Regions from separate parts of the Micromonospora sp. DT227 genome, predicted to be linked through region 3. Evidence: riboswitches for the same ligand, from Rfam matches in the RefSeq annotation. Region 3 holds a riboswitch; each other region holds the start of a gene.
What was found. A riboswitch is a leader RNA that binds a small molecule or an ion and turns the genes downstream of it on or off. The one in region 3 is predicted to bind cobalamin.

Region 1 (9,468 bases), on a different contig from region 3:
GCCCGGCGCCGGCTCCGACGCGGCCAACATCAAGCTCAGCGCCCGCCGCGACGGCGACGACTGGATCCTCAACGGCGAGAAGACCTTCATCACCGGCGGTCACGATGCCGACTTCGCCATCGTGATCGCGGTGACCGACCGGGAGAAGGGCGCCCGCCACGGCGGCGCCACCGCGTTCCTGGTGGACCGGTCGATGGGCTGGCGCTCGGAGTTCATCCAGACGATGGGCGACGGTGGCCCCGCCTCGCTGGTCTTCGACGACGTCCGGGTGCCCGGGCGCAACATCCTCGGCGAGCCCGGGCAGGGCTTCAGCCTCGGCATGGAGTGGATCGGCAAGGGCCGCTACACCATCCCGTCGCACGCCGTCGGCATCGCCGAGCGGGCGTTGTCGATGGCCATCGACTACGCCAACACCCGGGAGACCTTCGGCGCGAAGATCGGCACCAACCAGGCCATCCAGTGGATGATCGCCGACTCGGAGACCGAGCTGGAGGCGGCCCGCTGGCTCATCCTGCGCGCCGCCTGGACCGTCGACCAGGGCATGGACCCGCGGCACGCCTCCTCGATGGCGAAGCTTTACGGCGCGGGCATGGTCAATCGGGTGGTCGACCGCGTCCTGCAGATCCACGGCGGCATGGGCTACACCCGCGAGCTGCCGATCGAGCGCTGGTACCGGCAGGTCCGGCTGTACCGGATCTTCGAGGGCACCGACGAGATGCAGCGACTGATCATCTCCCGCGACCTGCTGCGCGGCTACACGAAGCTGGGAGGGCACCTGGCATGAGGGTCTTCGCGTCCATCGAGGAGTTGGCCGAGGCGACCGGCGAGACCCTGGGACCCGGCCCCTGGTTCCGGATCGACCAGCAACGGGTCGACCGGTTCGCCGACGCCACCGACGACCGCCAGTGGATCCACATCGACCCGCGACGGGCCGCGGCCGGCCCGTTCGGCGGCACCATCGCGCACGGGTACCTCACGTTGTCCCTGCTGCCGGCGCTGGCCGGTGGCCTGTACCGGGTCGAGGGAGTGGCCATGGGGGTCAACTACGGCCTCAACCGGGTGCGCTTCCCGGCCCCGCTCCGGGTCGGCAGCGCGGTCCGCGCCACCGCGACCCTGGCCGAGGTGTCACCGGTGGACGGCGGCGTGCAGGTGGTCACCGCGGTCACCGTGGAGAGCGACGCCGGCGGCAAGCCGGTCTGCGTCGCCGAGACGGTCAGCCGCCTGGTGCGGGGCGTGGCCCGATGACCGCGCTGTCACTGGCGGGTTCGCCTGCAGCCGTTCACGGTCGACCGGGTCGGGATTCGTGTACGAGAGCCGCGCCCTGCCGCTAACCGCGGCTCAGCGACGCGAAGGCGGCTGCCTGTTCGCCTCGTTGATCTCGTACAGTGGCCGCCGGCTTCGGCTATCGCCGTACGAAGGCGGGTCTGAGCATCGATGAACCAGGTCATGTACTCGGGCCAGTCGTCTCCGTTGCCGATGTCACCCTTGCGGTATTCCGCCATGCGGCAACCCTTCCTCGCCTGTAGCGGTTCGTACGACAGGGTGTTTCCGAAAGTCGGCTCCAGCTTGGCGCGGGCGGCGGCGAAACGCGCGTCGTTGACCGCGGGATCGGGGTCCTGAAAGAAGATCTCGCTCGACAGGCCGGATCTGCACGTGTACGACATGCCATTCGCGTCCGCGCGCGAGGCGAGCCATTCCGGCGTCCATTCCTGGTCGGCAGCCCAGAGATTTGGGTCCGTCGCAGACCTGACCGGTGCCGGCGATGAAGGGCAGCCGGGCGTCGAGGTCAGGTGATGGCCAGCAGCACGGCTTGGCCGTCTGCGGCTGCGGCACGGTAGAACCGGCGCAGGTCGGTGTAGTGCGCATGCGCGGATGCGGGCGCGTGCCGGCCCGGCGTGAGCCCTCGTCGACGCGCAGCGGGCCTTCGGCTCGGCGGGCGGCGGTCCCGCCCGGTGGGCGCCACGGTATTGACAGACAGAGTCCCGACCGCCGAGGCTGTATCCAGCGATATCTGTCAATGAATACGGGGCATGATGCGACGCAGGATCTTCGCGCTGGCCACCGCCGCCGCGGTCGTCGTCGGCGGGGCCATGACGATGGTGCTGCCGCCGGCGTACGCCGCGACGGCGTGCACGGTGGACTACACCATCACCCGAGAGTGGTCCAACGGCTTCTGGGCCGAGCTCACCGTCACCAACCTGGGCTCTCCCGTCACCGACTGGTGGCTGCGGTTCCGTCAGGTCAGCGGCCAAACGATCACCATGGGCCTCGACCGGCTGCCGGACGGATACACGCTCGGCAGCGGCGAGCTGTACCCGATGACCATGCTCCGCCCACCGGCGGGGTCCACGCTGCCGACCGGCGCCTCGGTGACGGTGCGCTTCGGCGGCAACTACCGGGACGCGGAGCCCGAGCCGACCGACTGGGTCCTGAGCGGCCAGTCGTGCAACGTGGACGTCGGCAGCCCGACCGGTTCGTCGCAGCCGACGGCTTCGGCGAGCCCGCAGCCCAGCCCGCAGCCGGGCGGCCCGTCGGTGTCGCTCACCTCGCCCCTGCCCAACGACTTCTTCGCCGCGCGGGGCGTCATCCCGATCCGTGCGGAGGCCACGGCGGCGGCTGGCCGGCGGATCGAGCGGGTCGAGTTCCGGGAGCGCGGCACGTTGCTCGCCGTGGACACCACCGCGCCGTACGCGTTCGACTGGCGCGGCGCGTCGCCGAACAGCGGCACCCGCGTCACCGCCACCGCCTACGACAGCGACGGCGCCCAGGCCGCCGCCGAGGTCCGCGGCATCCGGGTGCTCCCGCCGCCGGCACCCGGTGCCGCACCCGCGCTGAAGGCGATCGGCAACCGCATCCGCACGGTCACCACCGACCCGAGGCCGTACCGGCCACGCGGAATCATCCGGTCGGCCGCGCCCGGCGAGTGCGCGTGGGGACCGATCCGCTGGGACGGCCCGGTCGACGACGCGTCCGTGGGCGCGCTGCGGGCCCGCGGCGTCGACGCGGTGCGGGTCGTGCTGAGCGACGCCTGCTTCGTCTACACCGGCAGCCCCACCGACAGACAGAACCGCGTCGGCTACGTCGACGAGGTGGCCCGGTACGTCGACCGGCTCGTCCGGGCCGGCATCACACCCATCGTGTCGCTGCGCCAGAGCGACTTTCTCGCCACGCGCTCCTTCTGGAGCGCGGCGGCGGAGGTGTTCGGCGCCGACAACGCGGTGGTCTTCGACATCTCGCCCTACGACTTCCCGGCGGCCGGTGGCACCGGTCCCGCGGTGGCCTGGACCTGCTGGCGCGACGGCGGCGTCGCGTGCGCGGGCACCAGCCTGCCGAGTTTCGGTGTGCAGGAGCAGATCCGCCTGCTTCGCGTGCAGGGCTCGTTCAACCTGGTCCTCGCCGCCGGGATCGACGGCGGCAACGACCTGCGCCGGTGGCTGGAATACCGCCCGGCCGACCCGGACGGCCGCAACGTGGCCGCCGCCTGGCGCGTCGACGACCGCTCGGCCTGCGCCACGCCGGCCTGCTGGCAGTCCACCCTGCTCCCGGTCGCCGCCCAGGTACCGCTGGTCGCCACCGACGTCAGCGCCGGCTCGGCGGCGCCGACGTTCGTGCTGCGGACGGTCACCTGGCTCGACCAGCACGGCATCGGCCACCTGCGCCGGTGACCGGTGGAGAGATAAGCCTGAGGTTCCCCGGTTGGCCGGAACCATGGTGGCATTCGTCAACCTGGGCGCAGCCCGGGCCTGTCGCGACGAAGAGGTGGGCTCCTTCGCGGCCGGCCAGTCCGGTGACCGTGTGGCGGACAGGGGTGGACCTGGCCATGGAGTCGACCGCCGGGTGCCGGCGATGACGGAGTACGAGCGTCCGACAATCATCGCCGTCCTCGACGGCGCGCTCATTCGAGCCGGCCCTGGCACGCCGATCGGCGCAGTGGTCTCGGCACTCCCGCATGGGTGGCGGGCCGCAGGGTCGGTTTCGGACAGTGGGGTATTGTGCCGAGCGGCACGAACTGTTGCGAGGTGCCCCACCCGGTGGTGGGGAGAATCGGGAAGCCGGTGTGACTCCGGCACGGGCCCGCCGCGGTAACCAGGGAGCTGCCGCCCACGCGCACGTGTGCGCAGTCACTGGCCGAACCGGCTGGGAAGGCGGGCGGACCGGTGTTGATCTGGGAGTCCGAAGACCGGCCTCGCGTCATCGGCCCCACCGGGTGGGGCATGAGCGCAGCGGGAGCCTGCCCATGATCAGCGACATCTACGACGTGATCCACCGTCGCCGCGACGTCCGTGGCCAGTTCAGTGGCGAGCCCCTCGCCCCTGGCGTACTCGACCGTGTCCTTGCGGCGGCGCACGCCGCACCCAGTGTCGGGCTGTCCCAGCCCTGGGACTTCATCGTGATCCGTGACCGGGGCCTGCGCGAAGCGTTCCATCGGCATGTCCGTGCCGAGCGCGACACGTTCGCCGCCACCCTCGGCGTCCAGGACGCTCGACGATTCTCCGGCATCAAGATCGACGGCATCCTGGAGTCGACACTGTCGATCGTGGTGACCTACGACCCCGACCGTGGCGGCCCAGCGGTCCTGGGTCGCCACGCCATCTCCGACACCGGCCTGTATTCGACCTGTCTGGCCATCCAGAACCTCTGGCTGGCCGCCACCGCCGAAGACCTCGGCCTCGGCTGGGTGTCGTTCTATCGCGAGCAGTTCCTCCAGCGGTTGCTCGCCATCCCGGCCGGCATCCGACCCGTCGCCTGGCTCTGCCTCGGCCCCGTCACCCACCTCGAAGCGGTGCCCGATCTCGAACGACACGGCTGGCGCCACCGGCGCCCCCTGTCCGCGGCGATCCACCACGACCGCTGGAACCCCGCGTCCGCCACGAGGTGACGTCTCTGCCGCATGGGTAGGGGCAGCGCCGGACTGCCCCTACCCGCGCTACCTGATCGCTCTCGGTCAGCGGCGTGTTCGGGGCTGTGCGATCGAGACGGCCCGGGCGCCGGCGGAGCGCCGGTCCGGAGGGTCGTGACCCCGGCGGGGCGGCTGGGGGACTGATCGGCCGGTCTCGATGGTCCGGGCGACGGTTGCCCGTGGTGGAGTGGCGTTGACCGCAGGTCGTGAGGTGTGGCAGCATTCGCGGCCTGACGGCAGTGAAGGAAGCCGGTGCGATTCCGGCGCGGTCCCGCCACTGTCACCGGGGAGTGATCCCCCCTTGCGAGCCACGACCGTGCGTGCGCGGTTGGAAGGCCGGGGGTGAGCGTTGATCCGGGAGCCAGGATACTTCGGCCGTCGGACGTACCCCAGGGCGTGGACACCCGAGGAGGACCCGATGACGCACGGCATCTCTTTCATCGACGAACATCGTCATGATCCGCACGGTGGACGCTCCGCCGCACCCGTTGCCTGCCATGCCGCCGGTCGTGCCGGCGCACCCGGGACCGTGGACCCCCTCGGCCGGGGCGCGTGCCGCCAGCGTTGACCGCTCCCCGACCCGCGTCTCGGTGAGTCGCGCCGCGGGTCGCCGCACCCGCTGACGCCGCTCCCATCCCACTTCGCCCCGGTCGCCTCCGCGCGACCCCGGGTGTCACTCTCCGGAGTTTCTCGTGCGCATCCTGTTGCTGTCCACCGCCGACACCGACCTGCTGGCCGCCCGCGCCAGCGACGCCGACTACCGGCTCGCCAACCCCGCGCGGGTCGCCGCCGACGCGGTGCCCGCGCTCGTCGACGGCGTCGACCTCGCCGTCGTACGCCTGCTCGGCGGCCGGCAGACCTGGCCGGACGGGCTGGCCGCCGTGCTGGCCAGCGGCGTCCCCACGGTGGTGCTCGGCGGTGAGGCGCTGCCCGACGCGGAGCTGATGGCGGTCTCCACCGTGCCGTCCGGTGTGGTCACCCAGGCGCTCGCGTACCTGGTCGAGGGCGGCCCGGCGAACCTGAGCCGGCTGGCCCGGTTCCTGTCCGACCGGGTGCTGCTCACCGGCGAGGGCTTCGACCCGCCCGCGCCCACCCCGGCCTACGGCGTGCACGGCGATCCGGAGATCGTCCCCGGCCGGCCCACCGTGGGGATCGTCTTCTACCGGGCGCACGCGCTGGCCGGCAACACCGGCTTCGTCGACGTGCTCGCCGACGCGGTACGGGCCGCCGGCGGGAACCCGCTGCCGATCTTCTGCGGCTCGTTGCGGGGGTTGACCGCCGGCGCCGGTCCGCTCGGTCTCTTCGGCCGGTGCGACGCGCTGCTGGTCACCGTGCTCGCCGCCGGCGGAGCGGTGGCCGCTGACGCCTCCGGCGGCGGCGACGAGGACGCCTGGGACGTCGGCGCCCTCGCGGCGCTGGACGTGCCGGTGATCCAGGCCCTCTGCCTCACCAGCACCCGCGAGCAGTGGGCCGGCAGCGACGCCGGACTGTCCCCGCTGGACGCCGCCATGCAGGTCGCCATCCCCGAGTTCGACGGCCGGATCATCACCGTGCCGTTCTCGTTCAAGCGGATCGACGCCGACGGGCTCTCGGTCTACGCCGCCGACCCCGACCGGGCCGCCCGGGTGGCCGGCATCGCGGTCCGCCACGCCCGGCTACGGCACGTGCCCGCCGCCGACAAGCGCGTCGCGGTGGTGCTCAGCTCGTACCCGACCAAGCATTCCCGGGTCGGCAACGCGGTCGGTCTGGACACCCCGGCCTCCGCCGTCCGGCTGTTCGCGGCGATGGCCGACGCCGGCTACCACCTGGGTGACGCCCCGCCACCCGACGACGGCGACGCCCTGATCCACGCGTTGATCGCCGCGGGCGGCCACGACGTGGAGTGGCTCACCCCGGAGCAGCAGCGCGCCGCCGAGGCCCGGATACCGGGGCGTACGTACCGGCGGTGGTTCGACGAGCTGCCCGCCGCGCTGCGCGAGCGGATGCGGGAGCACTGGGGTGAGCCGCCCGGCGAGCTGTACACCGAGGGTGGGGACATCGTCCTGGCCGGCCTGCGCTTCGGCAACGTGGTGCTGCTGATCCAGCCGCCGCGCGGCTTCGGGGAGAACCCGATCGCCATCTACCACGACCCGGACCTGCCGCCCAGCCACCACTACCTGGCCGCGTACCGCTGGCTCGCCGCGCCGGTCGCCGACGGTGGGTTCGGCGCGGACGCCGTGGTGCACCTGGGCAAGCACGGCACCCTGGAGTGGCTGCCCGGCAAGGGCCTCGGCCTGGCCGCCGACTGCGCCCCCGACGCGGTGCTGGGCGACCTGCCGCTGGTCTATCCGTTCATCGTCAACGATCCCGGTGAGGGCACCCAGGCCAAACGGCGTGCCCACGCCGTCGTGGTCGACCACCTGGTGCCGCCGATGGCCCGCGCCGAGACCTACGGGGACCTGGCCAGACTGGAGCAACTGCTCGACGAGTACGCCACCGTGCAGGCCCTCGACCCGGCCAAGGCGCCGACCGTGCGGGCGCAGATCTGGGACCTGGTCTGCGCCGCCGAACTGCACCACGACCTGCACGCCGAGGCGATGCCCGACGCCGACGACTTCGACGACTTCGTGCTGCACCTCGACGGCTACCTCTGTGAGGTCAAGGACGTGCAGATCCGCGACGGGCTGCACGTCCTCGCCGCCGCCCCCACCGACGAACCGCGGGTCAACCTGGTCCTCGCGGTGCTACGCGCCCCGCAGGTCTGGGGCGGCGCCCGTGCCCTGCCCGGCCTGCGGCAGGCGCTCGCCGGCGCGTACGGTCTCGACGAGCAGGCGCTGCTCGCGTCGCCGGGGCGGCGGATGGCCCTGCCGGCCGCGCTGACCGAGGTCGTGGACGGGCCGTCGGTCACCGCCGCCGACGCCGTCGACCTGATCGAGGCGCTGGCGCGCCGGCTGGTGGTCGGCATGGAGACCCTCGGCTGGGACGCCGACGCGGTCGAGGCGGTGGTCGCGGAGGTGACCGGCCGGGCCGTCCCGGACGCCGCCGCGGTGCTCCGCTTCGCCGCCACCGAGGTGGTGCCCCGCCTGGCGCGGACCACCGACGAGCTGACCAACACCCTCGGCGCCCTGGACGGCCGGTTCGTGCCGCCCGGCCCGTCCGGCTCTCCCACCCGGGGGCTGGTCAACGTGCTGCCCACCGGTCGCAACTTCTACTCGGTCGATCCCAAGGCCATTCCCAGCCGCAACGCCTGGGACGTCGGCACGGCGCTGGCCGACTCGCTGCTCGCGCGGCACCTCGCCGACACCGGCGCGTACCCCCGGTCGGTGGGGTTGTCCGTCTGGGGCACCAGCGCCATGCGGACCCAGGGCGACGACATCGCCGAGGTGCTGGCCCTGCTCGGCTGCCGACCCGTGTGGGACGACCGGTCGCGGCGGGTCACCGGTGTCGAGGTGGTGCCGACCGCGGAACTGGGCCGGCCCCGCGTCGACGTCACGGTCCGCATCTCCGGGTTCTTCCGCGACGCGTTCCCGCACGTGGTGGCGCTGCTCGACGACGCCGTCCGGCTTGTGGCCGCGCTGGACGAACCGGACGCGGAGAACTTCGTCCGCGCGCACGTCGCCGCCGACCTGGCCGAGCACGGCGACGAGCGGCGGGCCACCGCCCGGATCTTCGGCTCCAAACCGGGCGCGTACGGCGCGGGACTGCTGCCGCTGATCGACGCCCGAACCTGGCGCAGTGACGCCGACCTCGCCGAGGTGTACGCGGTCTGGGGTGGCTACGCCTACGGCCGGGGTCTCGACGGGCGGGAGGCGCGTGCCGACATGGAACGCTCGTTCGCCCGGATCGCGGTGGCCGTGAAGAACCAGGACACCCGCGAGCACGACATCGTCGACTCCGACGACTACTTCCAGTACCACGGCGGGATGGTGGCGATGGTCCGCCATCTGACCGGCGCCTCGCCGGAGGCGTACGTGGGTGACTCGGCGATGCCGCACGACGTGCGCACCCGGACGCTGGGCGAGGAGACCCGGCGGGTGTTCCGGGCCCGGGTGGTCAACCCGAAGTGGATCGCCGCGATGCGCCGGCACGGCTACAAGGGCGCGTTCGAGCTGGCCGCCACCGTGGACTACCTGTTCGGCTACGACGCCACCGCCGGGGTGGTCGACGACTGGATGTACGAGCACCTGGCCGCCGCCTACGTCTTCGACGACACCACCCGTGACTTCCTGGAGCGGTCCAACCCGTGGGCGTTGCGCGGCATCACCGAGCGGCTGCTGGAGGCCGCCGACCGGGGGCTGTGGGCCGAACCGGAGCCGGCCACCCTGGACCGGCTCCGCGACACGTACCTCGCCAGCGAGGGTGACCTGGAGGAACGCGCATGAGCACCTTCCCGTTCAGCGCTGTGCTCGGCATGGCCGACATGCGGCTGGCGCTGCTGCTCAACGCCGTCTCCCCGGCGATCGGCGGGGTGCTGGTGCGGGGCGAGAAGGGCACCGCCAAGTCCACCGCGGTACGGGCCCTCGCCGCGCTGCTGCCACCGGTGCGGCGGCTGGCGGGCTGCCGGTTCGGGTGCGATCCGGCCGCGCCCG
Region 2 (9,468 bases), on a different contig from region 3:
CATCGGGCGGGTCTCGGGCATCGTGGTCACTGGCAGGCCTCGCAGCTCTCGGGGTTCTCCAGGGAACAGGCGAGCGCCTCGTCGTCGCGGGCGGGCACCGGGGCGAGCACCGGGGCCACGGTGGCCTGCTGGATCCGGGTCGCCGGACGCGACCGCAGGTAGTAGGTGGTCTTCAGCCCGGACCGCCAGGCGTACCGGTACATCGAGGAGAGCTTGCCGATGGTCGGCGCGCTCAGGAACAGGTTCAGCGACTGCGACTGGTCCACGTAGGGCGCCCGCGCGGCGGCCAGGTCGATCAGCGCCCGCTGCGGCAGCTCCCACGCGGTCCGGAACAGCTCCCGCACCTCGGCGGGCAGCTCGGCGACGCCCTGCACCGAGCCCTCGGCCCGCTTGATCCGGTCGCGGACCTGCGGCGTCCACAGCCCGCGCGCCTTCAGCTCCCGCACCAGGTACGTGTTGACCTGGAGGAACTCGCCGGACATGGTCTCCCGCTTGAACAGGTTCGACACCTGTGGCTCGACGCACTCGTAGCAGCCGGCGATCGAGGCGATGGTGGCCGTCGGCGCGATGGCCACCAGCAGCGAGTTGCGCAGCCCGTACGCGGCGATCCGCGCCCGCAGCGCCGCCCACCTGTCGACCTGGGTCGGCGTCGCGCCCCACAGGTCCGGGTGCAGGTCACCCTTCGCGGCCCGGGTCCGCGGGTACGCCGGATGCGGCCCGAACCGTTCGGCCAGCCCGGCGGAGGTCTCCAGCGCGGTCAGCAGGATCTCCTCCTGCACCCGGGTGGACAGCTCCCGCGCCGCCGGTGAGTCGAACGGCAGGCGCAGCGTGAACAACGCGTCCTGGAGGCCCATCAGCCCGAGCCCGACCGGCCGCCAGCGCGGATTCGACGCCGCCGCCTGCGCGGCCGGGTAGTAGTTGATGTCGATCACCCGGTCCAGGAACACCACCGCGGTGCGCACGGTGGCCCGCAGCTTCTCCCAGTCGACCCCGTCGGCGGTGACGTGCGCGCCGAGGTTCACCGAACCGAGGTTGCACACCGCGGTCTCGGCGTCGTCGTTGACCTCCAGGATCTCGGTGCACAGGTTGGACAGGTGAATCACGTTGCCCGGCTCGCCGGTCTGGTTGGACAGCCGGTTCGCGGCGTCCTTGAACGTCATCCACCCGTTGCCGGTCTGCGCGAGCGTGCGCATCATCCGCCCGTACAGGTCACGGGCCCGGACCGTGCGGACCGCCTTCTTCTCGGCCGCCCGGTACGCGGCGTCGAACGCCTCGCCGTACAGGTCGGGCAGCTCCGGCGCGTCGGACGGGTCGATCAGCGACCAGTCCTCGTCCGCCTCGACCCGGCGCATGAACTCGTCCGGGATCCAGTTGGCCAGGTTGAGGTTGTGGGTGCGCCGGGACTCCTCGCCGGTGTTGTCCCGCAGCTCCAGGAACTCCTCCACGTCCGGGTGCCACGGCTCCAGGTAGACGCAGGCCGCGCCCTTGCGCCGGCCGCCCTGGTTCACCGCCGCCACCCCGGCGTCGAGCGTCTTGAGGAACGGCACGATGCCGTTCGACCGCCCGTTCGTGCCCCGGATCAGCGCGCCCCGGCCGCGCACCCGGGACCAGGAGATGCCGATGCCGCCGGAGAACTTCGACAGCTTCGCCACCTGGTGGTAACGCTCGTAGATGGAGTCCAGCTCGTCGCGGGGCGAGTCCACCAGGAAGCACGACGACATCTGGGTGTGCCGGGTGCCCGAGTTGAACAGCGTGGGGGAGCTGGGCAGGTAGGCCAGGCTGGACATCAGCCGGTAGAGACCGACCGCCTCGGCCGGGGCGTGCGACAGCCCGCAGGCCACCCGCAGCAGCCAGTACTGCGGCGTCTCCACCACCAGCCGCGACTCCGGGTGCCGCAGCAGGTAACGGTCCGCCACCGTACGCAGTCCGAAGTACTCGAACCGCAGGTCACCGGCCGGGTCCACGGCGTCGTCCAGCTCGTCGGCGTGGCGGGCCACGAACGCGGCGGTGTCGTCACCGATCAGCCCCAGCCCGTGCGCGTACCCGATCGACTCGCTGAAGCGCGTCACCTGTTGCCCACGGACCTCCTCGTCCACGTACGCGGCCAGCAGCCGGGCCGCCAACCGGGAATATTGCGGCTCCTCGCCGATCAGCTCCGCCGCGGTCTGGATCGACAACCGGTCCAGCTCCGCGGTGCTCGCCCCGTCGTAGAGCCCGCTGATGGTCCGGGTGGCGACCCGCAGCGGATCGACCTCGTCCAGGTCGGCGACCCAGCGCTCGACCGCCCGGACGATCCGGTTGACGTCGACCGGCTCGGTGTCGCCGTCCCGCTTGCGGACCCGCATCGCCAGCCGGCGCTGCTCCGGCCCGGTGGCACCGGACCGCTGACTCTCCTGCACGACCGTCATGACCTCTCCCTCGCTGTCACCGATGGTCTCGGCCGGCGGGAGAACGCCAACGGGCACGGCACGCAGGCCGGCCCGGTTGCTGGCGTCGGTCGTCCCGCGCGACCTTCGACCGCCGCGCGCGGCAGCGCACGGCGCGCTGGCAGGTCTTCGGACTCGCGGGCGTGACACGAAGGTCGCCTACTGGCCGTCGCTTCCCAGGCCGGTGGCCCAGTGCTGATGACGGCGGTCGTTCCCACTCACCGCTGCGGGGCAGTCCCGGACTTCCACCGGGTTCCCTCTTGCCTCGGCCGCGCCTGTCAGGCGCGGCCGAACCAGCTGCGGGGACACCATATATGGCGGTGATGGCCGGTAGGCAACACCAGATGGGAGGTGAAGGCGGGGCCCCTTGTTAACGCCTCCGGTAGAGGAGGGGGCCCCGCTTGACACCGCCGCCCGCCGATCGGCTCAGGCCACGAACGACACCTCGGGGAAGGAGCGGCTCGGGCCGCGCAGCAGGTGACCCCGGTGCCGCAGGTGCCTGTCGAAGAAGGCCAACGGGTACGCCTGTTGGATGCGTACCGCGCGGGCGGGGTCGAGGGTGCCGATCCAGCCGGTGAGCTCCTCGTCGCTCATCCCGATCACCCGGGCCAGTTGCGGCACCAGCCACTGGTTGTCGCCGTACGACTGGTGGAGCGCGCCGGCAGCCTGGACGTTGAGCCGCCAGCCGTGCAGGTGCGACCAGAACTCGGCGACGGCGGGCTCCGTGACGCGGGTGTACTCCGCCGTCATCAGCATGAACGGCCGGTCCAGGTCGGTGGGCCGCGGCTGGGACAGCATCGGGCCGTCGAAGCTCAGCCCGGCGCGTACCCGCTGGTCGGTGCCCATGGTGAGCGCGGTCGCGGTCCCCCCCTTCGACCAACCGAACATGCCGATCCGGTGCGGGTCCAGCGCCGTGCACAGCCCGGTCGGGAGCGGCCGACGGTCGACGTCCGGGTTGCCGCCGGCGGCGAGGACGGCGATCTGGTCCAGCACGAACCGCACGTCGCGGGTGTAGGTCCAGGGCGTCGCGTCGTAGTCGTCCTCCCGGACGGTCACCCGGCCGTCCGGGAACTCGCTGGGCCCGTCGTACGTGTGGTCCACCGTGACCACCGCGTATCCGTGGCTGGCGAGTTCCTGGACCACGATGGTGGTGTCCGATCGATGGCTGCCCGCGCCGTGCGAGTAGACCACCACCGGCAGCCGACGGGCGGCGCGTCGCACCGGCGCGCCCTCGTGGCCGGCGGTCAGCGGCGCCCGCACCGCGTCGGGATCGAACCCGGTGGACTCCAGTAGCGCACGTAGCGACGCGGCGGTCATCCACTCGGCGCGGGGGTGCCGCCACACGTCCCGGGCCGGATACCAGACGTTGACCATCAGCTCCCGATACCGTCCCGGCCCGGCGAGGGGGTCCGGTTGTGACCGGTCGACCAGGTGCAGCGCAACGGTGCCGACCGGGTGGGGTCCGGTCGGTGTGGGCAGTGTGAGCCGGGCCGGCCCCGGTTGGGCCGTGGCCGCCGTCGTGCGGCCGGCGACGCCGATCGACGCGCCGGCTCCCACCGCCAACGCGGCCCGGACCAGGGTGCGGCGGGTCATGCCGTGTTCGGGGACGGATGTCTCGGTCATCAGTGATCCTCCTCGGCAGCTTATTCACTCAGTATATATACCGAGTGTATAGATGCAAGCGCGTGCCCGGTCCACGGCCGGGTGCCGCGCCTACCAGGTGACCGGCAGCGCGACCGGGCCGAGGATGGCGTGGCCCGGCTTCCACGGCACCTCGTCCGGCGGCACCGCGAGGCGCAGGCCGGGCAGCTCCCGCAGCAGCAGGCCGAGTGCGGTGCGGACCTCCAGCGCGCCCAGGTGGGCCCCGATGCAGTAGTGCGCGCCGTGGCCGAAGGACAGGTGCGGCGTGGGCGCGCGGTCGAAGTCCATCCGTTCCGGGTCCGGGAACACCGCCGGGTCGCGGTTGGCGGCGTCGTGCGAGGGGACCACGATGTCGCCCGCCGCCAGTCGGGCGCCGCTGGGCAGCGTCACGTCCGCCATCACCCGCCGCGGCATCTCGTCGCCGTTCGCGGTGGAGTGCAGCCGCTCCAGTTCGGCGACCGCGCCGTCCAGCCGCTCGGGGTGCGCGAGAAGGTACGCCCATCCGGTGCCGGCCGGCCCGTACGGCTCGGTCTGGAGCACGTGGACGAACGTGGCGATCGAGCTGGCCGTGGTCTCCCAGCCACCCACCACGAGTGAGATCGGCAGCTTGATCTGGACGTCCACCGGCTGGTCGGCGGCGGCGGTCGCGATCCGGCCGAGCAGGTCGTCGCCGGGTCGGTCGCGTCGCTGTTCGAGCTGCTCCCACAGGTAGCCGCCCATCTCCTCGGCGGACCGGGCCGCCTCCTCGCGGCTCAGGTCGCCGGCGCCGAGGAACATGTCGCCCCACCGGCGGAACCGCATCCGGTCGTCGGCCGGCAGGCCGAGCAGGTCGCAGATCACGTCCAGCGCGAACGGGACGGCGAAGTCGCGGACCAGGTCCGCCGGAGCGCCCCGGCCCACCATCGCGCTGAGCCGCTCCTCGGCCGCGGTGCGGACCGCGTCGCGCAGCCCGTCGACGGCCGGCCGGGTGAACGCGTCCTTCACGGTGCCGCGCACCCGGGCGTGCTCGGCCCCGTCCATGCCGAGCATGGTGCCGGACACGTCGACCTCGTCGGCGTACGCGGCGGCGGCCCGGGAGAAGACGTCCTGCCGGCGCAGCACCTCGCGCACGTCGGCGTACCGGCAGATCAGCAGCGCCGGAACCGGTTCGCCGCCGACCCGGCGGACGATGGGCACCACCGGAGAGCCGGCCGCGAACCGGGCGTAGTCGGGGTGCTTGTGCGGGCCGGGCGGCCGGTTGACGCCGTCGGCGTCCTGGTAGAAGGGATGGGGCCGGCGGGCGTCGATGTCCGTCATCCGTCCACAGTGCCAGTTCCGTCCCGGCGGCGGGGCCCCGCCGTCGGGACGGCGGCGGGCCGGACGCCTAGCCGGCCGACCGGCTCGACGCGCGGGCGTGGCCGTACTCGGCGAGGGCGTGGAAGGCGGCCTTGGGTGTCCACGAGCCGTCCGGCAGCACGCGCACGATGCCCCGGGCCGCCAGGTCGTAGTCGTGCTCCGGGTCCTCGGTGGTGGGCAGGTGCCGGTTCGCGAACGTGTAGACGAACGCCGCCTCCACCCCGCCCGCCTCGTAGTCGCGCAGCAGGTCGACGAGGTAGCGGGCCTGGCCCTCCTCGTCGCGCTCCAGCGTCGCGGTGAGCTTCGCCGCCCGGCCGTGCTCGTCGTAGGTCACCGGTTCCGTCGCGCCCGCGACGTCGGCGGCGCCCCGATACGTGCAGCAGCCGAACTCCGTGGCGGCGTACGGCTTGCCCTGGCCCACCGCCGCCGCGAGGCTCTGCGGAAACGCCGCCGCGTTCGTGGCGTCGCGGTAGCCGGCGTCGCTGGCGATGATGTCGAACGGGGTCCAGTCGACGCCTTCGAGGGGGATCGAGGCGTATCCGACCGGGCCACCGAACCGCTCGCGCACCGCGGGAAGCGCGTCGGCGAAGAAGTCGCGCACCGCGGCCCGCGCGACCGGGACCGCCTCCCGCATCCGCATCGGATCGGTGAACAGCGCCAGGCGCTCGGTCAGGTCGCGGCCGGGCAGGAAGCCCTCGGTGAACATGGAGATCTCGGAGCCGGTGAGGTAGACGACCGTGGCGCCCTCGCGTCGCAGCCGCTCGGCCCGTTCGGCGCCGTCGAGCAGGAACGCCATGAGCCCGGCGCGGTCCAGGCCGTTGGTGAACGGGCAGTACCACACCTCCAGCCCCGTCTCGGCCGCCAGGCGCGCGGTCAGCTCCAGCCGGTCCTGGACGCCGCCGGTGATCCGCACCGCGTCGCAGTGCAGCTCGTCGCGGATGACCCGCAGGTCGCGCCGTACGGTCTCCGGGTCGAAGGGTTCGTGGGTGGTGGACCCGGCGCTCACGAAGCCGGTGTCGTAGTTCATGCCGAAGACGCGCATCTCGCGTTCCTCCCCGTTCGGTAAGGTACGCCGCGTACCCTACAGGGTACGTCGAGTACCCTGCAAGCCATGGGCACGAGGCGCCGGGGCGAGGAACTGGAACGGGCGATCCTGCACGCCGCCGCGGCGGAACTGCGCGAATCCGGATACTCGGGGATGACGATGGACCGGGTCGCCGCCCGCGCCGGCACCAACAAGAACGCCATCTACCGCCGGTGGCCGCACCGGGCGGCGCTGGGCATCGCGGCGTACCGCCACCTGTCCGACGCCGCCATGCCGAACCCGGACACCGGAACGTTGCGCGGCGACGCGCTCGAGATGCTCCGGCGGGCCAACGAGACGTGGTCCTCGCCGCACGGGACGATCCTGCGTGGCCTGCTCGCCGCCGCGGCCGACGACCCGGAGCTGCTCACCCTGATGCGGGAGCGGTCCGGGGCGGACACCATGGACCGCGCGTGGCTCGGGATGCTGGAACGGGCCGCGGCCCGGGGCGAGGCGCCGGCGGCGGCCGCCCGGCCCCGGGTGGCGACGGCGCCGATGATGCTGCTCCGCGCCGAGTACGCGATGCGCGGCATCCCCTCGGTCCCCGACGAGGTGCTTGTCGAGATCGTGGACGAGGTGTTCCTGCCGCTGGTGCGCGGCCACGGCTGACCCGGCGCCGACCCCACCGGGCCGGCGGCGGGCCGGCGGGGCACGCCGGCCCGCCGCGTGGCGCGTGGCTCAGCAGTTGCGCAGCGTCGGGGACTGGTTCAGCAGTTGGCCCCGGCTGGAGGTGAACCGGCGGTACGCCTCGGAGCCGGCGGCGGACGGCCGGAACGCGGCCACCCGGTGACAGTTCTGGAACGCCAGCCGCACCCCGAAGTGACGCTCCAGGCCGGCGCGGATCGCGTCGCTGGCGAGCGCGCGCAGCAGTTGCCCGCGCTCGGTCTCGCCCGGCGGCGGCACGACGTTGTCGGTGAAGTCGGCGTCGGACGTCGCCAGGTCGGCGACCACCCGGCTGACGGTCTCCCAGGCGTACGGCAGGGAGTCGCGGACGCAGGCGACGAACGCCTCCTCGGACACGGGACCGGCCTCGGCGGCGCGGAGCAGGGCGGGCGGAACGGTGAGCGACATGTCTCCTCCACTTCCGGAAACGACAACCGTTTCCATCAAGCTGACGTGGTGAGCACATCACGGCCGGTTCGGCCCGGTCAAGCACCGCCACACGCGAAGCGGCGGACGGGCCCGAAGCCCGTCCGCCGCCGTCGACGCGTCCTGGGGTCAGCCCAGACGCGCCTCGATCGCCTCGATGATCCGGGGCCGCAGCTCGGCGGCGCGGATCACCGCGTCCACCGAACCGACCTCGACGGCACGCTGGATGCTGTGCACCCGGTCGAACTCGGTGGCCACCTCGCCCAGCTTCTCGGCCCGCACCGACGACCGCAGCTCGTCCAGCTCCCCGGTGAGCGTCGCGCGCTCGGTGCCGGTGGCGGCCCCGACCCGGCGCTCCAACTCGCGTACCCGGGGATCGGCGGCGGTGCGCGCGGCGACCTCGCCGGCGAAGACCACGGCGGCGGCCGGCGCGCCACCGAGCACCGAGGCGAACGAGCCCTCGATCGCCAGCACCGTCATGGCCGGGTTGAGCGCCTTGGAGAACACCACGAACGCGCCGCCGTGGTAGCGCGAGATCACGCAGAACACGATCGGGCCGCGGAAGTTCACGATCGCCCGGCCGATCTCCGCGCCGTACTCCAGTTGCAGCTTGCGCATCGACTCCGGCGAGCCGTCGAAGCCGGACAGGTTGGCCAGCACGACGAGGGGCCGGTTGCCGCTGGCCGCGTTGATCGCCCGCGCGGCCTTCTTCGACGACCGGGGGAACAGCGTGCCGGCGGTGTAGGTGTCCGGGCCGTCGGTGGGTGGGAAGCCGTGCCGGGGCACCGACCGGGACTCGATGCCGAGCAGGCAGACCGGGATGCCGCCGAGGTGCACGTCCTGCACCACCGCGGTCTCCGCGTCGGCCATGCCCGCCCACCGCTCCAGCACCGGGTGGTCCTGGTCCGCGAGGGCCCGCATCACGGTACGGATGTCGAACGGCTTCTTCCGGTCCGGGTTCGCGGTGGCGGAGAAGATCTCCCCGACCGTGGTGAAGTCGCTGCCGGCCACCGTGTGCGGGAACGTCGACACGTCCCGGTCCACCGGGTCGGTGGTGGTGGCCCGACGCGGCGCGTCCTCACCCGGCGCCACGTACGTGTGGTCGTAGTGCGCCATCAGCACCTCGTGCGCGGCCGGCAGGTTCGGCGCCCAGTACTGCGCCTGGCCGTTCGGGCCCATCACCCGGTCGTAGCCGCCGATGCCGAAGTTGTCCTCGGCGGACACGCCACCGGAGAAGTCAAGCGACTGCTTGCCGGTCAGCACCATCGCCGAGTCCGGCGTCATCACCAGCACACCCTTGGTGTGCATGAGCATCGTCGCCTCGGCGTTCCAGTACGGCTGGGCGCCGACGGTGATGCCCGCCACCACGATGTTGATCTCGCCGCCGTCCTGGGTGAACTCGACGATCCGCTTGAGCGCGGCGGCCACCCAGTCCATGTTCTCGGTGCCCGAGGTCATCGAGATCCGGGCGCCGGCGGAGAGCGCGTACCACTCCAGCGGCACGCCCATCCGCTGCGCCAGGTCCAGCGCGGCGATCACCCGCCGGCACTCCGGCTCGGAGAGCGCGCCGAGCGACTTGGTCGGGTCGCCCAGCAGCACCACCCGCGTCACCCCGTCCGGGTGCCGTGGCGTCGGCGTACGGACCACGCCGGCCACGATCGCGGCGGTGTTGCGCCCCTTCGGCCGGTCCACCGGCACCAGCGTGTGCTCGGCGTCCAGGTCGTGCTCGGTGAACTCGCCGAGCAGCCCGGTCAGCTCGTACGGGTAGACCGTGTTGCGGCTGGCCGCCCGCAGCACCTTCAGCCGGTAGTCGTCGAGCGGCTCGACCGGCTCGGTCGGCGGCTCCCCGACGAAGAGCCGGGCCTGCCCGGTGACGTCGAACGCGATCCGCAC
Region 3 (9,468 bases):
CAGATGCTCGACCAGGGGTCACCCTGACCGTCCAGCGTGGCCCGCTTGATGTCCTGGTCGCCGGAGGCCCAGCGGCCCATCACGTACCACGGGGTCTGGGCCCCGGTGTTGTAGGTGCCGTGCAGCTCGACCTGGATCCAGGTGCCGGCGGGGGTGCTGGCGTTCCAGGACGCGACGAGCTCGGTGGCGTCGAACCCGATCCGCCGCTCGGGTGAGGTCCAGGTGGCGTACTCCCAGGTGCGGGTGGCGCCGGTGTGTTCGTCGGTGAAGTCGGTGGTGCCGGCGGGCCGGGCGATGGTGAGCGCCGGCTGGCGGCCGGGCACGGCGCGGGTGCCCTGGTGCGTGCCGGTACGCCAGTCGGGGTAGCGGGAGAACTCCTGGAAGGTGATCTGTTCGTCGTGGGTGACGCCCGGCCGGGGGCCGTTGGCCTGGGCGGGTGCGGTGGTGCCGAGCAGGGTGAGCGCGGTCAGGCCGGCGAGGGCGACCGTGCGCAGGGGTCTTCCGAACATGGCAGCTCCACGGGGAAACGGCATCGTTGCCGTTCACTGTCGTCCTTGGCGGGAAGTTTCGCCAGATGTTCAGCCATGGAAAATCATTGCCGACGTGAGGATCAGGTCGGGATGGTTCATGACAACGACGGATGTTGATATGACCATGTGACTGCTGGTGGAGTGTGCGGACAACGGGATCTCCCCGTACCCCGAGGAGGTTGTCCATGGCCCTCCGCACGTCCCCGCTGCGCCGCCGGCTCGCGTTCGTCGCCGCCGTCGGCCTGATCCTGGTCACCGCCGCCGCCGGGCCGGCCGCCGCCCGCCCCGACCCGGACCGGGCCGGCGAGTCGGCCGCCGTCGCCTACCGGGTGCTCGGCCCACGCACCGTCGCCGACCGCACCGCGGTCGCCCGCACCGGCGCCGCCATCGACTACTCCGAACACGGCGTGCTGCACGTCACGGCCACCACCGCCGAGGCGAACGCGATCACCCGGCTCGGCTTCCGGCTGGAGAAGGACGTCGCCCCGGCGCCGGCCGGCGGCGCGACCGCGTACGCGTTCCCGCCCGCCGACTCGAACTACCACGACTACGCCGAGCTGACCGCGGTGGTGAACCAGGTGGTCGCCGACCACCCGAGCATCGCCCGCAAGCTCAGCATCGGCACGTCCTACCAGGGCCGGGACCTGATGGCCGTGAAGATCTCCGACAACGTCGGCACCGACGAGAGCGAACCGGAGATCCTGTTCAACGCCCAGCAGCACGCCCGCGAGCACCTGACCGTCGAGATGGCGATCTACCTGCTCAACCTGTTCACCGACAACTACGGCACCGACTCCCGGATCACAGGCATCGTGAACTCCCGGGAGATCTGGATCGTGCCCACCGTCAACCCGGACGGCAGCGAGTACGACATCGCCACCGGCTCCTACCGCTCCTGGCGGAAGAACCGGCAGCCCAACAGCGGCTCCACGTACGTCGGCACCGACCTGAACCGCAACTGGAGCTACCAGTGGGGCTGCTGCGGCGGCTCGTCCGGCACGAAGTCGTCGGACACCTACCGCGGCCCGTCCGCCTTCTCCGCCCCGGAGACCGCCGCGCTGCGCAACTTCGTCAACAGCCGGGTCGTCGGCGGGGTGCAGCAGATCAAGGCGAACATCGACTTCCACACCTATTCCCAGCTGGTGCTCTGGCCGTACGGCTACACGTACAGCAACACCGCCACCGGGATGACCGCCGACCAGTACAACACGTTCGCCACCATCGGCCAGCAGATGGCGGCCAGCAACGGCTACACCCCGGAGCAGTCCAGCGACCTCTACATCGCGGACGGCACCAGCATCGACTGGATGTGGGGCGCCCACAAGATCTGGGCGTACACGTTCGAGATGTACCCCGGCTCGGCCTCCGGCGGCGGCTTCTACCCGCCCGACGAGGTGATCCCGGCGCAGACCTCGCGCAACCGGGACGCCGTGCTGACGCTCTCCGAGTACGCCGACTGCCCGTACCGGGCGATCGGCAAGCAAAGCCAGTACTGCTGACCTCACCCGGCGGCGGGGACCCCGGCTCCACCCCCACCGGGGTCCCCGCCCACCCCGCCCGTCCGGGTGATCTCCGCTGGTCGTGCGCTACGGTGTCACCGACCGTGCCACAGCGAAGCCGGTGCGAAACCGGCGCTGTCCCGCAACTGTGATGCCCCGTACGGTCGGCGTCGGCCTCCCGCCGGCGCCGACGGACGTGGGACGAGCCAGGTCGCCTGCGGCCCGGTCGCGACACGCGCCTTCGAGGAAGGGCGCCTCGCGGACGGGGCCCTTCCAGCCTGTCGGCGAAGCACCACGCTCCTCGACCGACAGGAGGACCTGTGACCCGACGTACCCCTCGGCTCTTCGCCACCGCGCTCGCGGCCGGCGTGCTGCTGCTCGGCGGCTGTGCCGAGAAGACCTCGACCGACGCCCCCGCCCCCGGCGCGTCCGGCGGCTCGTTCCCCGCCAGCGTGGGCAACCTGACGCTGGAGAAGCGCCCCGAGAAGATCGTCTCGCTGTCGCCGACCTCGACCGAGATGCTCTTCGCCATCGGCGCCGGCAAGCAGGTCGCCGCCGTCGACGACCAGTCGAACTACCCGGCGGACGCGCCGAAGACCGACCTCTCCGGCTACCAGCCGAACGCCGAGGCGATCGCCGCGAAGAGCCCCGACCTGGTGGTGATCACCAATGACACCAACAAGATCGCCAGCCAGCTCGTCGCGCTGAAGATCCCGGTCCTGCTCACCCCGGCCGCGACCACGCTCGACGACACGTACCGGCAGCTCACCGACCTGGGCAAGCTCACCGGCCACCCGGCCGAGGCGGACGCCGTGGTGCGGAAGATGAAGGACGACATCACCGCGCTCACCAAGGACCTGCCCAAGCGCGCCGAGAAGCTGACCTACTACCACGAGCTGGGCCCGGAGCTGTACACCGCGACCAGCAAGACGTTCATCGGCACCATCTACGCGCTCGCCGGGCTGGAGAACATCGCCGACCCGGCCGACGCCGGCGGCAAGAGCGGCGGCTACCCGCAGCTCTCCCAGGAGGTCATCGTCAAGGCGAACCCCGACTTCGTCTTCCTGGCCGACACCAAGTGCTGCCAGCAGAGCGCCGACACGGTCAAGGCGCGCAGCGGGTGGGCCGGCCTCACCGCGGTCAAGAACAACCAGGTCGTGGCGCTTGACGACGACATCGCCTCGCGTTGGGGCCCGCGCGTCGTCGACCTGCTGAAGGCGATCGTCGACGCCACCGCCAAGGTTCCGGCCTGACCGTGGCCGTACGACCGGCGGACCCCGTGCCGGCCGGGACGCCCGACGCGTCCCGGCCGGCCGGCCGGCTGCCGCGCCCCCGCCGGGGCGCGGCACACGCCGACGCTCCGGCCCGGCCGGCCGGGCTGCGCACCCGCTGGCTGCTCGCCGGCCTGGTGGCGGTGCTCGTCGCGCTGGTGGCCGGCGTCTCGTTCGGCCCGGTCAGCCTGCCGCCCGCCAGCGTCGCGGCGGAACTGCTCAACCTGCTGCCCGGCGTGCACCTGGACAGCGGCCTCACCGAGCAGGAGGTCGCCATCGTCACCGAGCTGCGCCTGCCCCGGGTCGTGCTCGGTCTGCTCGTCGGCGCGCTGCTCGCCCTGGCCGGCGGCTGCTACCAGGGCGTCTTCCGCAACCCGCTGGCCGACCCGTACCTGCTCGGCGTGGCCGCCGGGGCCGGGCTCGCGGTCACCGCGGCGATCGTGCTCGGCGCCGGGGCCGGCGGGGCGCTCACCGGCCTGCCGGTCACCGTCCCGCTCGCCGCGTTCGTCGGCTCGCTCGGCGCGGTGGCGATGACGTACCTGCTCGGTGCCGCCGGCGGCCGGGACCGCTCCCCGGCCACACTGATCCTGGCCGGGGTGGCCGTGTCGGCGTTCCTCGCCGCCGGGCAGACCTACCTGCTGCAAGCGCACTCGGACAGCCTCCAGCAGGTGTACTCCTGGCTGCTCGGGCGGCTCTCCACCGCTGGCTGGCACGACGTGCTGCTGGTCCTGCCGTACTTCCTGCTCACCGCCGTGGTGGTGCTGGCGCACCGGCGGGAGCTGGACGTGCTCGCCCTCGGCGACGACGAGGCCACCAGCCTCGGGCTGCACCCGCAGCGGTCCCGCTACCTGCTGATCGCCGCCGCCTCGCTGGGCACCGCCGCCGCGGTCTCCGCCTCCGGCCTGATCGGCTTCGTCGGCATCATCGTGCCGCACACCGTCCGGCTGCTCGCCGGCTCCAGCCATCGGGTGATCCTGCCGCTGTCGATGCTCTTCGGCGGCGCGTTCCTGGCGCTGACCGACGTGGTCGCGCGGACCGCCGCGGCACCCGCCGAGATCCCCATCGGCGTGGTGACCGCGCTGCTCGGCGGCCCGTTCTTCGTCCTGATCCTGCGCACCGCCCGCGGGGTGCGCGCGTGAGCGCGAGGAGTGAGCCGGGTCTGCGAGCCCCGCAGTCGCACGCCCCGGGGACCAGCGTGAGCGCGAGGAGTGAGCCGGGTTTGCGAGCCCCGCAGTCGCACGCCGGGAGGCCAGCGTGACCGCCGCGGTCGAGGTCCGGGACCTGCGGGTCGAGTTGGGCGGCAGTCCGGTCCTGGCCGGCGTCGACCTGACCGTCGCGGTGGGCGAGTGGGTCACCGTCATCGGCCCCAACGGCGCCGGCAAGTCGACGCTGCTGCGCGCCGTCGGCGGCCTGCTGCCCGCGCCGGACGCCGTCTCCCTCTTCGGTACGCCGATCCGCGCGCTGCGCCGCCGCGACCGGGCCCGGGTGGTGGCCACCGTGGCGCAGTCACCGGCGGTGCCGGCCGGCATGGCGGTCGTCGACTACGTGTTGCTCGGGCGCACGCCCCACATGCCGCCGCTGGGTCGGGAGTCCGCCGCCGACCTGGCCGCCGTGCGCCAGGTGCTGGACCGGCTCGACCTGGCCGGGTTCGGCAGCCGCGAGCTGGCCACGCTCTCCGGCGGCGAGCGGCAGCGGGTCTTCCTGGCCCGGGCGTTGGCCCAGGGCGCCACCCTGCTGCTGCTCGACGAGCCGACCAGCGCGTTGGACATCGGGCACCAGCAGGAGGTGCTGGAACTGGTCGACCAGCTCCGCCGCGAGCACGACCTGACCGTGCTCGCCACCATGCACGACCTCTCCATCGCCGGCGAGTACGCCGACCGTCTGGTGCTGCTCGCCGAGGGCCGGGTGGCCGCCGCCGGCCCACCCGCCGAGGTGCTCACCGAGGACCTGCTCGCCCGCCACTACCGCGCCCACGTCCGGGTCATCCCCGGCGACCACGGCCCCCTGGTGGTCCCCGTCCGCCCCCACTGACCCGCCCCACTCTCCCCACCCCGCCCCTGCTGATTCACGGAAAGCGTGGCTATTCGCGGCCGAATAGCCACGCTTTCCGTGAAACTGTGCGGGCGCGGCGCGGCGCGGCGCGGATTGGCGTGGTGCGGCGCGGCGTGGTGCGGGTCAGCGGAGGGTGGAGATGGAGAAGAGCGCGCCGTGGGGGTCGCGGAGGGCGGCGGAGCGACCGGCCGGGTTGTCCCGGGGCGGGACGAGGATGGTGCCGCCCAGTTCGGCGGCGCGGGCCGCGGTGGCGTCGGTGTCCTCCACCCCGAAGTAGACCGTCCAGTACGCCGGCAGGTCGGCGGGGAGCGGCTCGGCCGCCGGCAGCATGCCGGCGACGATGCGGGCACCGCAGCGCCATCCGATGTAGGGGGCCGGCCCGGTCGACCGTTCCTCGGGATGCCAGCCGAAGACCAGCGCGTAGAACTCCCGGGCTCCCTCCGGATCGGGGGTGACCAGCTCGTTCCAGCACATCGCGCCGGGCGCGTTGAACAACTCCGCGCCGCGCATCGCCATCGGCTGCCAGACGCTGAACACCGCGCCGGCCGGGTCGGCGAGCACCGCCATCCGGCCCTGCGCGGCGACGTCGAACGGGGCGACGACCACCTGCCCGCCGGCCGCCGCGACCCGGGTGGCGACCAGGTCGGCGTCGTCCGTGGCCACGTACGTCGACCAGACCGGCACCTGGTCCGGGGTGGCCGGCGGGCCGACCCCGGCGACGGCCTTGCCGTCCTTGAGGAAGACGGTGTAGCCGCCGGCGTCCGGCACGGTGGAGATCCGCCCGGTCCAACCGAACAGTTGCGGGTAGAACCGTCTCGCGTCGTCCAGTCCGGGGGTGGCCAGGTCGGTCCAGCAGGGTGTGCCGGGCTCGACGCCGTTCACGGGGGACCCCTTCCGCCGGGGGCGGTCCCGCTGGCCCGCCCTGCCGGCATCGTGGCACCACCGGACCGGCCGCCGGGCCGGAACCGGACAAAACGTCAGCGGAAGCGGCGCCCCTCGTCCCGCCGGTACGCCCAGCCGGCGACCGCGGCCAGCGCCACCACCCAGACCACCAGCATCACCAGCGCCCGGGGGTCGGGCCGCCAGTCGGTGACCGCCGCCCACATCAACTCCACCGCGCCCCGGGTCGGCAGGTAGGGGGCGACCGCCCGGACGAAACCGGGGGCCTGGTCCGGCGCGGAGAGCAGGCCACCGCCGAACGCCAGCGGGAAGAAGAGCACCTGCGCCACCACGATCGCCGCCTTGCTCGGCAACGAGTAGCCGATCGCGAGGCCGAGCAGCGTGAACGGCACCGAGATCACGGCGACCGCGGCGAGCCCGATCAGGAACTGCGCCACGGTGACCCGCGCCGCGGTGGCCACCGCCGCGATCACCACCACCGGCACCATCGACAGGTAGGTCAGCACCAGGCCGGCCAGGATCCGCCCGGCCAGGCGCGGCGTCGGCCCGGCCGGCAGGGTCCGGGTGTACGGGTTCCAGGGCTGGTCGCGGTCCTCGGCGACGCCCACGCCGTACTGGAAGATGTTGGCGCTCATGGTCGCGAACGTGACCATGGCGGCGGTGGCGTAGGTGGCGCCGGTGGGGTCGTCGCCGGCGAACGGCACCACGAAGAAGAGCATCGCGGCGGCGGGGAAGAACGCGCTGCCCACCACCGCCACCGGGATCCGGATGATCTCCAGGAGCTGGTAGCGGGCGTGGACCAGGGCGAGCGGCACGGCGGTCTCCTAGGCGGGGGTGGGCGCGGGCCGGGCGTCGGCCGTGATGGCGAGGAACGCCTCCTCCAGCGAGGTGGGGCGGACCTCCAGGTCGCGGAACGCCACGCCGGCGGTGACCAGGTCGCGGACGAGCTGGTCGGCGTCGGTGGTGAGCAGGTGGACCCGCCCGTCGACGCGTTCGGTGGCGACCACCCCGGGCAGCGCCGGCAGGTCGTCGGCGACCAGGCTGACCCGGCGTACGCCGACGATGCCCCGGATCGCCGCCACCGAGTCGTCGGCGAGCACCCGCCCGTGGCCGATCACCACCACCCGCTGGGCGAGCGCCTCCACCTCCTCCAGGTAGTGGCTGCTCAGCAGCACCGTGCCGCCGTCGGCGTGGAAGCCGCGGATCGCGTCCCAGAGCGCGTGCCGCGCTTCCACGTCGAGCCCGGTGGTGGGCTCGTCCAGCACCACCAGCCGGGGCCGGCCGACGAACGCCAGCGCCACGGCCAGCCGCCGGCGTTGCCCGCCGGAGAGGCCACCGGTCTGCCGCCGCGCCTGGTCGGCGAGGCCGAACCGGTCGAGCAGCTCACCCCGGGGCACCGGGTCGGGGAAGTGCGCGGAGACGAAGTCGACCACCTCGCCGACCCGCAGCGTGCCGGGCAGGCCGGTCTCCTGCGGGGTCACCCCGAGCTGTCGCCGGCTCGCCGGGTCGCGCGGGTCACCGCCGAGCAGCTCGACCCGGCCGGCGGTCGGGCGGCGCAGCCCCACCAGCAGGTTGATCAGGGTGCTCTTGCCGGCGCCGTTCGGGCCGAGCAGGCCGACCAGCTCCCCGGCCCGGACGGTCAGGTCGACCCGGTCCAGCGCCAGCACCTCGCCGTAGCGGCGGCTGACCTGTTCGGCGCGGGCCAGGATCATCGCGGGCTCCTCGGGCGGGGGGACGGTGCCTCCCCTGTGTACCGGGTGTCCGCCAGTCGCTCCGCCCGGGGGCCACCGGTTCCGTCAGCCGGCCAGCGGGGCGGGCAGCGGGGCGCGGTGCAGCACCGCCAGCCCGGAGACCGCCCGGGTCAGCACCACGTAGAGGCGGTGCAGGCCGCGCGGCTCGGCGGCCACGATCGCGGCCGGCTCGACGACCACCACGTGGTCGTACTCCAGGCCCTTGACCAGGCTCGCCGGGACGACGGTGACGCGCGCCGCGGCCGCGACGTCGTCGGCGGTCGCGGTCTCGACGCCGGCGGCGTCGAGCGCCGCGCGGAGCCGGTCCACCGTGTCGTTGGCGGCGATCACGCCGACCGAGCCGTCGTGCGCCAGCGCCGCCCGCACCTCGGCCACCGTCGCGGCCGTCAGATCCTCGACGGTACGCACATCGAGCGCCCCGTCGTGGCGCAGCGACCGGGCCGGGGGTACGTCGACGGCGAGCGCGGGCAGCAGCCGGTTCGCGAACGCCACCACGGCGGCCGGCACCCGGAAGCCGACGCTCAGCGGCACCACCGCGGCGTCCGGCTTGCCCAGGTGGGTCAGGGACTCCCGCCAGTCGGTCGCGGCCCAGGGCGCGGTGCCCTGGGCCAGGTCGCCGAGGAGCGTGATGGAGCCGTGTTCGCTGCGGCGGGCGATGGCCCGGCACTGCATCGGCGAGAGGTCCTGCGCCTCGTCGACCACCACGTGACCGAACCCGGCGGGTCGCTCCAGCAGCCCGGCGACCTCGTCGAGGAGGACCGCGTCGGCGGCGGTCCACCGGGTCGCCTTCGCGGTGCGTCCGACCTTGCCGGCGCGGAACAGCTCCTGCTCGTCGGCGCTGAGCAGCCCGTCGGCGGCGGCGGCGAGCGCTCCGGTGTCGGTCCGCAGCCGGTGCAGCAGCCCGTCCGGGGTGAGCGCCGGCCAGACCGCGTCGAGCAGGTCGGTGACCGGCTTGCTCCGGCTCATCCGGCGCAGCCAGGCGTCGGAGGGCGACTCGGCGCGGCGGGCCTCGGCCTGGCGTTGCAGCAGCCCCACCACCCGGGCCCGGACCCGTTCCCGGCCGGTGGCGTAGGGCAGCCCCTCCTGCCGCGTCTCGGTGACCAGGCGGTGCAGCGGGTCGAGCCCGATCCGCCAGCGGTACGAGCCGTCCGAGACCATGATCGGCTCGGTGGGCGTACCGATGTGGGCGTCGACGGCGCGACGCAGCACCTCGGCCATCCGGATGTCGTGCTTGAGCGCGGCGGCGGCCGGGTCGTCGACCGCGCGGACCGGCACGCGGGCGACCAGGTCCTCGACGGTGGCCTGCTCGACCTCGACCTCCCCGAGCGCCGGCAGCACCGCCGCGATGTACGACAGGAACGCCCGGTTCGGCCCGACGATCAGCACACCCGAGCGGCGCAGCCGTTCCCGGTGCAGGTAGAGCAGGTACGCGGCGCGGTGCAGCCCGACCGCGGTCTTCCCGGTG

Region 1: another riboswitch for cobalamin. It lies ahead of bluB (5,6-dimethylbenzimidazole synthase); the one in region 3 lies ahead of ACLQ2W_RS03790 (ABC transporter substrate-binding protein).
Region 2: another riboswitch for cobalamin. It lies ahead of ACLQ2W_RS13610 (ribonucleoside-diphosphate reductase subunit alpha); the one in region 3 lies ahead of ACLQ2W_RS03790 (ABC transporter substrate-binding protein).

The regions. Positions count from the first base shown of each region.
Region 1 is NZ_JBNCLA010000011.1:134,222-143,689, forward strand. It holds gene ACLQ2W_RS29380 (acyl-CoA dehydrogenase family protein) at 1-784, shown strand, start outside; gene ACLQ2W_RS29385 (MaoC family dehydratase) at 781-1,245, shown strand; gene ACLQ2W_RS29390 (DUF4268 domain-containing protein) at 1,254-1,664, opposite strand; gene ACLQ2W_RS29395 (Ig-like domain-containing protein) at 2,031-3,665, shown strand; cobalamin riboswitch at 4,001-4,203, shown strand; gene bluB (5,6-dimethylbenzimidazole synthase) at 4,238-4,879, shown strand; cobalamin riboswitch at 5,143-5,272, shown strand; gene cobN (cobaltochelatase subunit CobN) at 5,593-9,261, shown strand; gene ACLQ2W_RS29410 (VWA domain-containing protein) at 9,258-9,468, shown strand, end outside.
Region 2 is NZ_JBNCLA010000003.1:284,177-293,644, reverse strand. It holds gene ACLQ2W_RS13615 (ribonucleotide-diphosphate reductase subunit beta) at 1-21, opposite strand, end outside; gene ACLQ2W_RS13610 (ribonucleoside-diphosphate reductase subunit alpha) at 27-2,408, opposite strand; cobalamin riboswitch at 2,530-2,739, opposite strand; gene ACLQ2W_RS13605 (alpha/beta hydrolase family protein) at 2,853-4,049, opposite strand; gene ACLQ2W_RS13600 (cytochrome P450) at 4,140-5,363, opposite strand; gene ACLQ2W_RS13595 (hypothetical protein) at 5,431-6,444, opposite strand; gene ACLQ2W_RS13590 (TetR/AcrR family transcriptional regulator) at 6,514-7,095, shown strand; gene ACLQ2W_RS13585 (SCO5389 family protein) at 7,165-7,557, opposite strand; gene ACLQ2W_RS13580 (carboxyl transferase domain-containing protein) at 7,705-9,468, opposite strand, start outside.
Region 3 is NZ_JBNCLA010000001.1:764,989-774,456, forward strand. It holds gene ACLQ2W_RS03780 (C39 family peptidase) at 1-509, opposite strand, end outside; partial or broken gene ACLQ2W_RS03785 (M14 family metallopeptidase) at 716-2,026, shown strand; cobalamin riboswitch at 2,097-2,266, shown strand; gene ACLQ2W_RS03790 (ABC transporter substrate-binding protein) at 2,350-3,282, shown strand; gene ACLQ2W_RS03795 (FecCD family ABC transporter permease) at 3,351-4,439, shown strand; gene ACLQ2W_RS03800 (ABC transporter ATP-binding protein) at 4,555-5,331, shown strand; gene ACLQ2W_RS03805 (VOC family protein) at 5,476-6,234, opposite strand; gene ACLQ2W_RS03810 (ABC transporter permease) at 6,330-7,067, opposite strand; gene ACLQ2W_RS03815 (ABC transporter ATP-binding protein) at 7,077-7,964, opposite strand; gene ACLQ2W_RS03820 (HelD family protein) at 8,049-9,468, opposite strand, start outside.